3 regions of the Oceanobacillus sp. FSL K6-0118 genome follow, and region 1 is predicted to be linked to each of the others. Evidence: predicted binding sites of a transcription regulator. Region 1 holds the regulator's gene; each other region holds the start of a gene.
What was found. Region 1 encodes LexA, which represses DNA repair genes until DNA is damaged. Its sites were predicted from a motif close to CGAACATATGTTCG; they were not measured.

Region 2: the regulator LexA is predicted to act here: its motif matches at 1,495-1,508, upstream of MHI02_RS11745 (DNA polymerase IV).
Region 3: the regulator LexA is predicted to act here: its motif matches at 2,278-2,291, upstream of MHI02_RS16775 (YolD-like family protein).

Annotation. Positions count from the first base shown of each region.
Region 1 covers NZ_JBBOVR010000001.1:2,013,725-2,017,485, reverse strand. The annotation lists gene tkt (transketolase) at 1-1,238, opposite strand, end outside; gene MHI02_RS10385 (DUF896 domain-containing protein) at 1,355-1,588, opposite strand; gene MHI02_RS10380 (YneB family resolvase-like protein) at 1,692-2,330, opposite strand; gene lexA (transcriptional repressor LexA) at 2,605-3,228, shown strand; gene glnA (type I glutamate--ammonia ligase) at 3,269-3,761, opposite strand, start outside.
Region 2 covers NZ_JBBOVR010000001.1:2,282,775-2,286,535, reverse strand. The annotation lists gene MHI02_RS11755 (acyl-CoA carboxylase subunit beta) at 1-72, shown strand, start outside; gene MHI02_RS11750 (M20/M25/M40 family metallo-hydrolase) at 351-1,472, shown strand; gene MHI02_RS11745 (DNA polymerase IV) at 1,746-3,002, shown strand; gene MHI02_RS11740 (aldehyde dehydrogenase) at 3,182-3,761, opposite strand, start outside.
Region 3 covers NZ_JBBOVR010000002.1:21,930-25,690, reverse strand. The annotation lists gene tnpA (IS200/IS605 family transposase) at 63-461, shown strand; gene MHI02_RS16780 (transposase) at 473-1,585, shown strand; gene MHI02_RS16775 (YolD-like family protein) at 1,935-2,258, opposite strand; gene MHI02_RS16770 (ABC transporter substrate-binding protein) at 2,492-3,490, opposite strand; gene MHI02_RS16765 (ABC transporter permease) at 3,510-3,761, opposite strand, start outside.

The sequences.
Region 1 (3,761 bases):
GCATGTTCACGTACTCCGAACCAAATATTTCTTCCAGAGTAATTATTCCTTGAGAAATCTTTTTCATCGTTCATATATGTTTTATTTGAACCCGCTAAATCCGCGCTACCACCAAAGAAATGAGGAACAGATTTTGATATGGCATTTAATACTTCTCCTGACGATGCTCGTGAAGCAAGAGATGAACCTGTTTCATATACGGGAAGAGATTTTTCCCATCCATCTGGCAACTTGTCATTTAGAACAAACTCTAACTCCTTAGCTAATTCAGGATATTTTTCTTTATAAGAACTTAATAATTCATTCCATTCCGCTTCTTTATTTGAACCATTTTTTACAATCTTTTCATTAAAATCAGCATAAACTTCTTCAGGTACATGAAAATCATCATGGGTCCATTCATAAAATTCCTTTGTTAATTTAACTTCGTCTACACCAAGCGGAGCTCCGTGAGAAGCAGCAGATGCTGATTTGTTTGGTGACCCATATCCAATTACAGTTCTTACCTCAATAAGAGTTGGTTGTTCTTTATTTGCTTGTGCTTCTTTTATTGCATTTCGAATTTGTTTAATATCATTTCCATCTTCCACCCGAAGAACTTGCCAACCGTAAGCTTTAAAACGCTGTTCTGTATTATCAGAGAATGATTTATGTAAATCACCGTCTAATGAGATTTCATTTGAATCATACAGCGCAATCAGTTTCCCCAATCTAAGATGACCAGCTAATGAAGCAGCTTCATGGGAGATGCCTTCCATTAAATCCCCATCACTAATAAGTGCATAAGTATAGTGGTCCACAATAGCTATGTCCTGCTTATTAAACTTACTAGCTAAATGCGCTTCTGCCATTGCCATCCCTACAGACATTGCAATTCCTTGTCCTAAAGGCCCTGTTGTTGCCTCTACTCCATCAGTATGATGAACTTCGGGATGCCCAGGTGTTTTTGAACCCCATTGACGAAATTGCTTGAGATCTTCCATAGAAACATCATATCCAGATAAATGAAGTAGGCTATATAAAAGCATAGAACCATGACCCGCCGATAATACAAAACGATCACGATTAAACCATTTTGAGTTCTTTGGATTATGGTTCATAAAATCTGTCCATAGCGTATATGCCATTGGAGCTGCTCCCATAGGTAACCCAGGGTGTCCGGAATTAGCTTTTTCTATTGCATCGATAGATAATGTACGAATCGTGTTAATTGATAATTTTTCCACGTTTGACAAAATATTTAACTCCTTTCACTAATGAAAATGTCTCCAACATATTCTATGTTAGTATGTCACAAGTGAAGTTAGTTTATTTCTCAAACAAATTATTCTTTCTAATTCCCTCTATCGAATGATTAATGTTTTCTATTTCTCTCTTGCAGCTCTCTAACTTTCTTCGGAGTTACATCGTTTCCTTTAGGATCGATTACCGTCATTGATTTCATATGATTTTTAAAAGAGCTTCTGACGTTTTTTAAATAATCTTCACGAAGTTCTTTCTGCTCTTTTGCCTCTTCCTCAGTCAGTCCTGTACTCTTTGATTTCCTAGCTAATTCATTGATACGATTTAATTTTTCTTTTGAAAGCATATAAAATGTTTTCCTTTCTATTTAAATAAAGACAAGAACCTTATTGAACTCGCACTTTTAAGTAAGTTCTTGCCATAAATCTTACTATTCCATATGAACATATTCAAGTATTTTGGTACTCTTGATATCTTCTATGAACAGTTGCTTTGGATACATGAAAACCCATCCCATTAAGTGTTTTTGTAATTTCCTCAAAGGTTAAATTATTTTGTCTTAATCTAACTACTTCTTCAATCGGAAACTCTAATCTTTCTCTACCAATTGCTTTATGTTGATTTGATAGATTTTTAGAGGGATTGTACCCTTTTTCGATTGCCCTTTTCATTCCTCTTTTTATCTTAGCATTATGAATCTTTCTTTGATACTCCTCTACAATACCCACTATTTGTAAAACCATAGAATCCGATTCTGACAATTCTAATTCTCCGTCATGAATGGCAGTGTAAATAGGTATTTTTAACTTATGTAGTTGATGGAATAATGCAATCTTCGTATTTCCTCTTCCTAGTCTAGTCTCATCCTGTATCAATAAACAATCTGCTTTCTCTTCAGAAAAAAATTCTAACATCGCAAAAATTCCATCTCTGTTTATTTCATATCCACTAGCCTTTTCCTCTATACAATCGATAACTTCCATTTGATATCTACCTGCTAATTTAAGTAATTCATCTTTTTGACGACTTAGCGACGTTTCTTGTGTCATTTTATCTGTACTAACACGACAATATATAATAGCTTTCATTGACCACTACCTACCTATACACTAATTATAATAGAAATATATATAAATCCTAACGTTAAACCAAATGAAATTAAATAAAAAAGATCCGTTTTCGTTATCTTCCCAAACATAAATTGTCCTCCTACCTAATAACAGAACCTTTGTTCGTTTGTTAGATCTATTATCACACGAACATACGGTCTTGTCAACTATTTGTTCGAACGAGTGTTTGCTTAAATTAGTTAATAATGGTAAACTATCATTATTAAAATATTATGTGCGAGGTGAGTAATAGATGACAAAACTTTCTAATAGACAACAAATGATTCTTGATTTTATAAAAGATGAAGTAACTAAAAAAGGTTATCCACCTTCCGTTCGGGAAATAGCTTTAGCGGTAGGGCTTGCGTCAAGTTCTACCGTTCATGGCCATTTAGAAAGATTAGAAAGCAAGGGTTATATTAGAAGAGATCCTACTAAACCTAGGGCAATTGAAATTTTAGCTCAATCAGAAGATAGTAATATTCCAAAAGATGAAGCTCGTTATGCACCCGTCATAGGGAAAGTCACAGCGGGTGTACCAATTACAGCAATTGAAAATATAGAAGAATATATTCCAATTCCAGCTTCAACAGCAAGTCCTGATGATAATTTATTTGTCCTTATTATTGATGGAGAAAGTATGATAGAGGCTGGTATTTTAGACAAGGATATGGTTATTGTTAAACAACAAAATAATGCTAATAATGGCGATATTGTCGTCGCAATGACGGAGGAAAATGAAGCAACCGTAAAACGATTTTTTAGAGAAAAAGATCACATTCGTTTACAACCAGAAAATGCAACAATGGAACCTCTACTATACAAAAATGTAAGTATACTGGGTAAGGTTATCGGCCTGTATCGACATGTACATTAAGACAAAAAAAGAGAATCCGCGGATTCTCTTTTTTTATCTATTAGTATATAGTCATATACTGTTCTCTTTCCCAAGGATGAACTTGGAGTCTGAACATATCCCATTCAATCTCTTTCGCTTCAACAAAGTGTTCAAATAAATGATCACCTAGAGACTCGACAATTACTTCATCTTTTTGCAAGAGATCTAATGCACCTTTTAGTGTTACTGGTAAGTCTAGTATTCCTTCTTCTTCACGTTCTTCTTTCGACATAACATAAATATTTCTATCAACTGCTGTAGGAGGAGTTAATTTATTTTCAATACCTGATAGTCCAGCAGCTAATAATACGGACAATGCCATATATGGATTTGCAGAAGGATCTACACTGCGGACTTCAAGACGCGTACTTAATCCTCTTGAATTCGGAACACGTAATAACGGGCTTCTATTTGATGCAGACCATGCCACATAAGATGGCGCCTCATAACCAGGAACCAAACGTTTATAGGAATTGATCGTTGGGTTTGTAATCGCAGTAAAGGCTGTAGCA
Region 2 (3,761 bases), 270 kb from region 1:
CAAGCATTAGAAATGCTGAAAAACAAACAGGAAGAAAGACCAAACAAAAAACACGGAAATATTCCGTTATAGTGCATGTTCAAAAAGGACCGAGTCGGCCTTCCTTAAATTCGTTTCCTGTGCGTCGGAAGTTCGAAGCGGCGATACTCCCAATACTAGAACGTATGCAATTAACACGTTAGTAACGCAAAAGCGAGCGTTCATGCGAAATTCGAAGTATCATTTTCACCGGACTTCTTGAACAACCTCTTATAACTTATTTGAAAAGATATCCATTTTTGGAGATATCTTTTCATTTCTTTTTATAATTGTAGTAACCTAATAATTAGGAGGTTATAGGTATGACAATAATGGTAAACGAAAAACGATTAGTTAATGAATTTTTTGAATTAGTACAGGTAGATTCCGAAACGAAAAATGAAGAAAAGATAGCCGAAGTACTTAAGAAAAAGCTAACTGAATTAGGTGTAGATGTATATGAGGATAATAGTAAAGAAATTACCGGGCATGGAGCTGGTAATTTAATTTGTACGTTAGAAGGAAATAAGCAAGGAGTAGATCCAATTTATTTCACTTCTCATATGGATACGGTTGTACCAGGTGCGAACATAAAGCCATCCATTAAAGATGGATATATTGTTTCAGATGGCACCACCATACTAGGTGCAGATGATAAAGCCGGATTAGCTGCAATCATAGAATCCATTAAGCTCCTAAAGGAAAATAATGTTTCACATGGGGATATCCAGTTTATTATTACAGTCGGCGAGGAATCAGGATTAGTAGGAGCGAAGGCTATCGACAAAAACTTAATTAAAGCTAAATTCGGTTATGCTTTAGATAGTAATGGAGATATTGGTGACATTATAGTAGCTGCTCCCACACAAGCAAAAATTTATACGATAATTAAAGGGAAAACCGCTCATGCAGGAGTAGAACCAGAAAAAGGCATTTCCGCTATAACTCTCGCTGCAAAAGCGATTTCCAAAATGCCACTAGGACGTATTGATGAGGAAACTACTGCTAATATTGGAAGATTTGAAGGTGGAAAACAAACGAATATTGTTGTGGATCATGTAGAAATCTTAGCAGAAGCTAGATCGTTAAAACCAGAAAAAATGGAGAAACAAGTTGCTAAGATGAAAGAAGTGTTTGAGAAAACGGCAGAACAATATGGCGGTTCAGCAGATGTAGAAATTCAAGTCATGTATCCTGGATTTAGCCAAGGAGCAGGCGATGAAGTAGTAGAAGTTGCAAGAAATGCTGCTAAAACAATTGGTCGTCATAGTCGATTACTCACAAGTGGTGGAGGTAGTGATGCGAATATCATTTCTGGTTTCGGAATCCCCACAGTAAACCTTGCTGTTGGATATGAAGAAATTCATACAACCAACGAACGTATTGCTGTAGAAAACTTGGTGAAAATCACGGAATTCGTAGTAGCTATTATAAAAGAAGTTTCGAAAGATTAATCTTTCGAAGCTTCTTTTTTAGTAAACATATATTTGGGTTAATCCACCATTGTTAACGAACCATTTAACATTTTGGGTTATGTTATAATAAAGAAGACTTCCATCAGTGGGCAGGATACCTTCATCCCCACTGATGGTTAGTCGCACTTATCGGACCTTTATGGGCAGCCAGACTCCCACCTACCTTCTTTGTTCTCACGAAGCTTTTAGATCTGAGTCGTACTGCCCGTTTAGGTGGATAAAAGGGAACAAGAAGATAAGGATGTTATAACTATGTCAATTCCGAAACAGAGTAAAAGAAGAATAATATTTCATATCGATATGAACTGCTTTTATGCATCTGTGGAAATGGCTTTTAACCCGAAATTAAAAGGGAAGCCACTTGCTATTGCGGGAAACCCAGAGGAAAGAAAAGGGATTATCGTAACGAGTAGCTATGAAGCAAGGGCAAAAGGAGTAAAAACGACGATGAATGTATGGCAGGCGAAAAAACTTTGTCCTGAACTAATTGTCATGAAACCAAATTTTGATAGATATCGAAATGCATCCAAAGAATTATTTAAAATACTTTCTGATATTACTCCATATGTGCAACCTGTTTCCATTGATGAAGGATATATGGATGTTACAAATACGACATGGAAAGGAACGCCATTAGAATTAGCACAAAATTTACAACAAAGAATTTTAAAAGAGCTTGACTTACCATCTAGTATTGGAATTGCACCAAATAAATTTCTTGCAAAAATGGCTTCCGATATGAAAAAACCTTTAGGGATTACAGTATTAAGGAAAAGAGAATTAGATAAAACATTATGGCCTTTACCTGTTCAAGAGATGTATGGTGTTGGTGAAAAAACTGCAGAAAAATTGCAATCGATAGGAATTAAAACGATTGGTGATTTAGCAAAAAAAGACACATATGAGTTAAAACAATTTTTCGGTATAAACGGGGAAAGGTTAAAAAATAGAGCAAATGGTATCGATCCAAGGCCAGTTGACCCGGATGCAATATATGATTTCAAAAGTATAGGTAATTCACAAACATTACCACATGACACTACGGATATAAAAGAAATAAACAAATTGATGAATGATCTGGCAGATAACGTAGAAAAGAGAATGAAGAGAAAGAATGCAGCTGGGAAAACCGTTCAACTCATGATTCGCTACCACGATCGCAAAACGATAACTAGGAGTAAGAAATTACAAAATTATATCGATTCAAAATTTGATATTTTATTCTTAGCTAATGAGTTATTGGAAGAACATTGGAATCAGGAGCCGATACGACTTATTGGAATTACCGTGCAAGATGTAGAAAATAAACGTAATATAGGTAAGCAATTAGACTTATTTACATATGAAAATGAAGCAAATAAAGAAAAGCTCATGTCTACCATTCATCAATTAACAGAAAAATACGGAGAAAATGTTTTTAAAAGTTTAAATGATAACTTCAAGGAGGTTGATCAGCAACAGCCACGAACAAGTTTTCAGAAAGACTTTCTAGACGACTATAAAAAATAATTGAAAAAGTTAACATTAGAGTGGGGTTGGGACAAATATGTTTTATAAAAAGAAAATCCGAAATTCTGTGGGATTGTTCGTCTTTTTGAGTTAAACATTTCGTTATGTCCCAACCTCTAAAATCAAGTGCAATTAAGTATTTGGCATATCCATTGCTATTACCTTAGTTTTTTATGCTTTTAATGTGTTAATTTTTTTACAACAGAATTAGATATCTTTCCTTTTGGATAACGGAATGGTAAATCAAATTTAGTTGTTTGTTTTAGTATACTTTTTTGGTGGGAGAACGTTTCAAAGCTGTATTTACCGTGATAAGTGCCCATTCCACTAGTTCCTACACCGCCAAATGGTAGATGCGGGTTCGCTAGATGATAGAGTGTATCATTAATCGAACCACCGCCAAACGGAACATATTCAATCACCTGTTGTTGTGTTTGATTGTCTTCACCGAAATAATATAATGCCAAAGGACTTTCTTTTGTTTTAATTTGGTATAAAGGATCATCTAAATTTGAAAAAGTTAATACAGGTAAAATAGGACCAAATATTTCCTCTTGCATGACAGGATCGTTCCATGTGATTTTATCTAAAATAGTTGGTTCTATCATGAGTGCATCTCTATCATAATTTCCACCATGAATGATATCTCCATTTGTTAAGAATGAAACTAAGCGATCAAAGTTTTTCTCGTTAATGATTTTAGTGTATTCATTACTTTTACTATAAAAAGCACGGATGTATCTTTTGGCAGCTTTTAAA
Region 3 (3,761 bases), on a different contig from region 1:
TTTTGCCTTTATTGTTCATTAAGGTATAATCAGTCTCAAAAAAAATAAGGGTTGATATAACAATGAAATTAGATAGTAATAACCATTCAATGTTCTTGATGTATTATCATCTTGTGTTAGTCGTGAAGTATCGTAGAAAAGTAATAGATGATACCATTTCAGATTATGCCAAAGATAAATTTGTGACATTGAGTGAAAGGTATAATATTACATTAGTTGAATGGAACCACGATATGGACCATATTCATATTTTGTTCAAAGCACAACCTAACAGTGAATTATCGAAATTCATCAATGCCTATAAAAGTGCCAGTTCAAGACTTATCAAGAAGGATTTTCCTCATGTTCGTAAAAAATTATGGAAAGAAATGTTTTGGTCAAGAAGTTTTTGTTTGTTGACGACTGGTGGTTCACCAATTGAAGTGGTGAAAAAATATATTGAAAATCAAGGGATAAAGTGAGGTGATTTGATATGGCTAAACAAAATAAAGCGTACAAGTTTAGATTGTATCCAACAGATGAACAGGCTTTGATCATACGCAAAACGTTTGGATGTGTCCGTTTTGTCTACAACAAGATGTTAGCTGAACGTAAAGAGACTTATGAGTTATTAAAAGATGATAAAGATGCCTTAAAAAAGGTGAAGCACCCTACTCCTGCCAAGTACAAAAAGGAGTATGAATGGCTAAAGGAAGTAGACTCTTTAGCATTAGCGAACGCACAACTAAACTTGGATAAGGCATATAAAGCATTCTTCAAGGGGAATGCCAAATTCCCGAAATTCAAAAGTAAACGACACAGGCAAAGCTACACAACAAATGTTGTAAACGGTAATATTCAGTTATTGGATAGCCATATCAAATTACCTAAACTAAAAATGGTCAAAATCAAGCAACATAGAAAGATACCATCCGAATACAAAATCAAATCTTGTACCCTATCTATGACCTCATCAGGAAAATACTATATTTCTATTCTTACAGAGTACGAGAAGGAGATAGAAAGCAAAGAAATTGAAAAAGTAGTCGGGTTAGATTTTGCGATGGATGGGTTGTTTGTCGATAGCGAGGGTGAGAAAGCCAATTATCCTAAGTTTTATCGACAAATGCTTGATAAATTAGCAATGGAACAACGTAAACTTTCGCGCAAAAAGAAAGGCTCTTCTAATTGGAATAAACAACGTATTCAAGTAGCTAAAATCGGGGAGAAGGTCGCCAATCAACGGAAGAACTTTCTTCATCATAAGTCGAAAGAATTAGTAACTAACTATGATGCTGTTGTGATTGAAGATTTAGACATGAAGGGGATGTCACAAGCACTAAAGTTTGGTAAAAGTGTCGCTGATAATGGGTGGGGGATGTTTACTTCTTTCTTACACTACAAATTAAAAGAACAAGGGAAACGACTTGTCAAAATAGATAAATGGTTTCCCTCTACAAAAACCTGCTCGAAATGTGGGGCAGTAAAAGAAATCAAATTATCAGAACGCACTTATCAATGTGCATGTGGACTAAACCTTGATAGGGATTACAATTCAGCACTCAATATCAAAAAAGAAGGCATTCGATTGTTAGAAAGTGCCTGATAAAAAATAAACTCTTGGAACAAGAGGGTTAGCTTGGTCAAATTCGTCAGCTACCAAAAGTGGCGATTACCCAAGAAGCCCCCACTTCAAGCAACCCGTAAGAGTGGTAAGTGGGGGTAGTTCACTTACATTACATTGATATATATTTTGTTGCTACCTCTAATTTCCTTAATTAGGGGTTTTAATATGGCTAGAAACCTTGCTGAGTAACAACCAATCCATATTCAGACAAACGTTTGATTTGTGATGAATACATAGAATAAGAACAGCAACGAAAAGATTCGTCTAATTTTGATATGTTATGAAATACCCGAGAAAGGCGAAAAGCCACTAACCTTATCGGCTAGGGCTATTCCGTAACAACATCTAAAATATCCATTAATCCTATTTTCGTATAATCATCTAACTGTATATATTTATCGGCGAGATCAATCTTTTTTATTTTGCCTTTAATCACTTTGTAATCATAATCGGAATAATATTTAATTTGAACGGGTAAATGATGATGAATAGCGAGTTGCAGTTTCATGTTTATTTCTTCTAATTCTTGCTCGTCTAACATTGGCTTAGCTTTCCTTTCCTTGTCTTTCCACATCTTATTTAGCATCTGAATATGCTCTGGTAGCATCATAGCTGTCCATTTAATCGATCCACGATCATTTACTTCTGACATAATAAAACCACCTACCCTTAGAACGTTTGTTCCTATTATAACACAAAAATATTATCATATGAAACATATGTTTTAGAAGGGACTTGGTGGAAGATGCAGAAAAGTGTATGGGGCCATATGGAATGGTGGAAAAAATGTAAATAGGCTCTTGCAAATAAGGTATCTGGATAATTGATACCCAAAGAGTAGCCATTTAAAAAGCCTACTCTTTAGGATGAGTTTAATGTTATGAATTAATTAGATTTTAATACCAAGCCGTCGAAATTAGGGGTTTCTTTAAGGAATTCTAAATCAAAAGAGGATTGACCAAACTCTTTCAGCACTTCCTCATCAATTTCAGTTGTATACGTCATGCGGTCCATTGCTTTTGCTACGATTTCTTTGTCCATTTCCTGTTTCGTTAAATCCTTAATCGCTTTAATTGCAATATCTTGCGTTACCTCTCGGTTGTTATGAATAAAGTCTACAGCTTTTTGTTGTGCGTTCACTAGGCCTTGAACCAATTCTTTATTTTCTTCTATTAGGTTACCTGAAGCCACTAAAACGACGTTCGGAAGGTTTTCTCCATATGCAATTTCTTCTGTACTTACAACTACATTCGCACCGTTTTCAATTAAAATAGTTGCCCATGGTTCTGGAACCGCCGCTAAGTCTACTTGACCTGTTTCAAACATTCCTTGATATGTTGCTGGATTACCAGTAACATGTTTTAAGGAACCACCAATACGTGCAGATGCTAAATCATCCATGCTTTTTTCCATTAAGAAGGTTTCAAACTGAACATCATGTGTACAGCCAATTCCTGGTGTGATGAATGTTTTTCCTTTCATGTCCTCTAAGTTTTCGATTCCGCTTTGTTCACTGGCAACAACCACTGTACCACCAGTTGACGCACCACCGATGATTTTGACATTGGCTCCATTTGAATAGTTGTTTAAAACCGGCCCTGGTCCAACTAACCCAGCGTCAATTTCACCAGATTTTAATGCAGTCATAAAGGTTCCACCATCAGGAAATGTACGATATTCAATTTCAACATTTTCTCCCAACGCTTCTTCATAGTATCCTTTTTCACGTGCAATCATTGCTGGTGCGTGATCAATATTGGGGAAATAGCCAATAACAACTTTTTCCTTTCCTTCTTTTCCACTGGAAGTTTCATTCCCCCCACCACATGCTGCTAATACTCCTATGATGAGCACGAATATAGTCATTAATAACCATTTTTTCATCCTTCTTCCTCCTCGTGTATTATGCTGCTTCTTTTTGTTCAAGTCCCCATTTCACCAAGACTCTTTTTTCTATCCGTTGAAAAATAAGAATATCAACGGTTACCCCAATAACACCAATAACGAACATGATTGCAATCACCATATCCATCCGTCCAAAGTCAGATGCATATTTCAAGGTATAACCGAGTCCTGGCCCTGTACTTAGTAACTCTCCTGCCATTAAGGCGCGCCATGCAAAAGCCCATGCCAAACGGGTTCCTGTGACAGCATA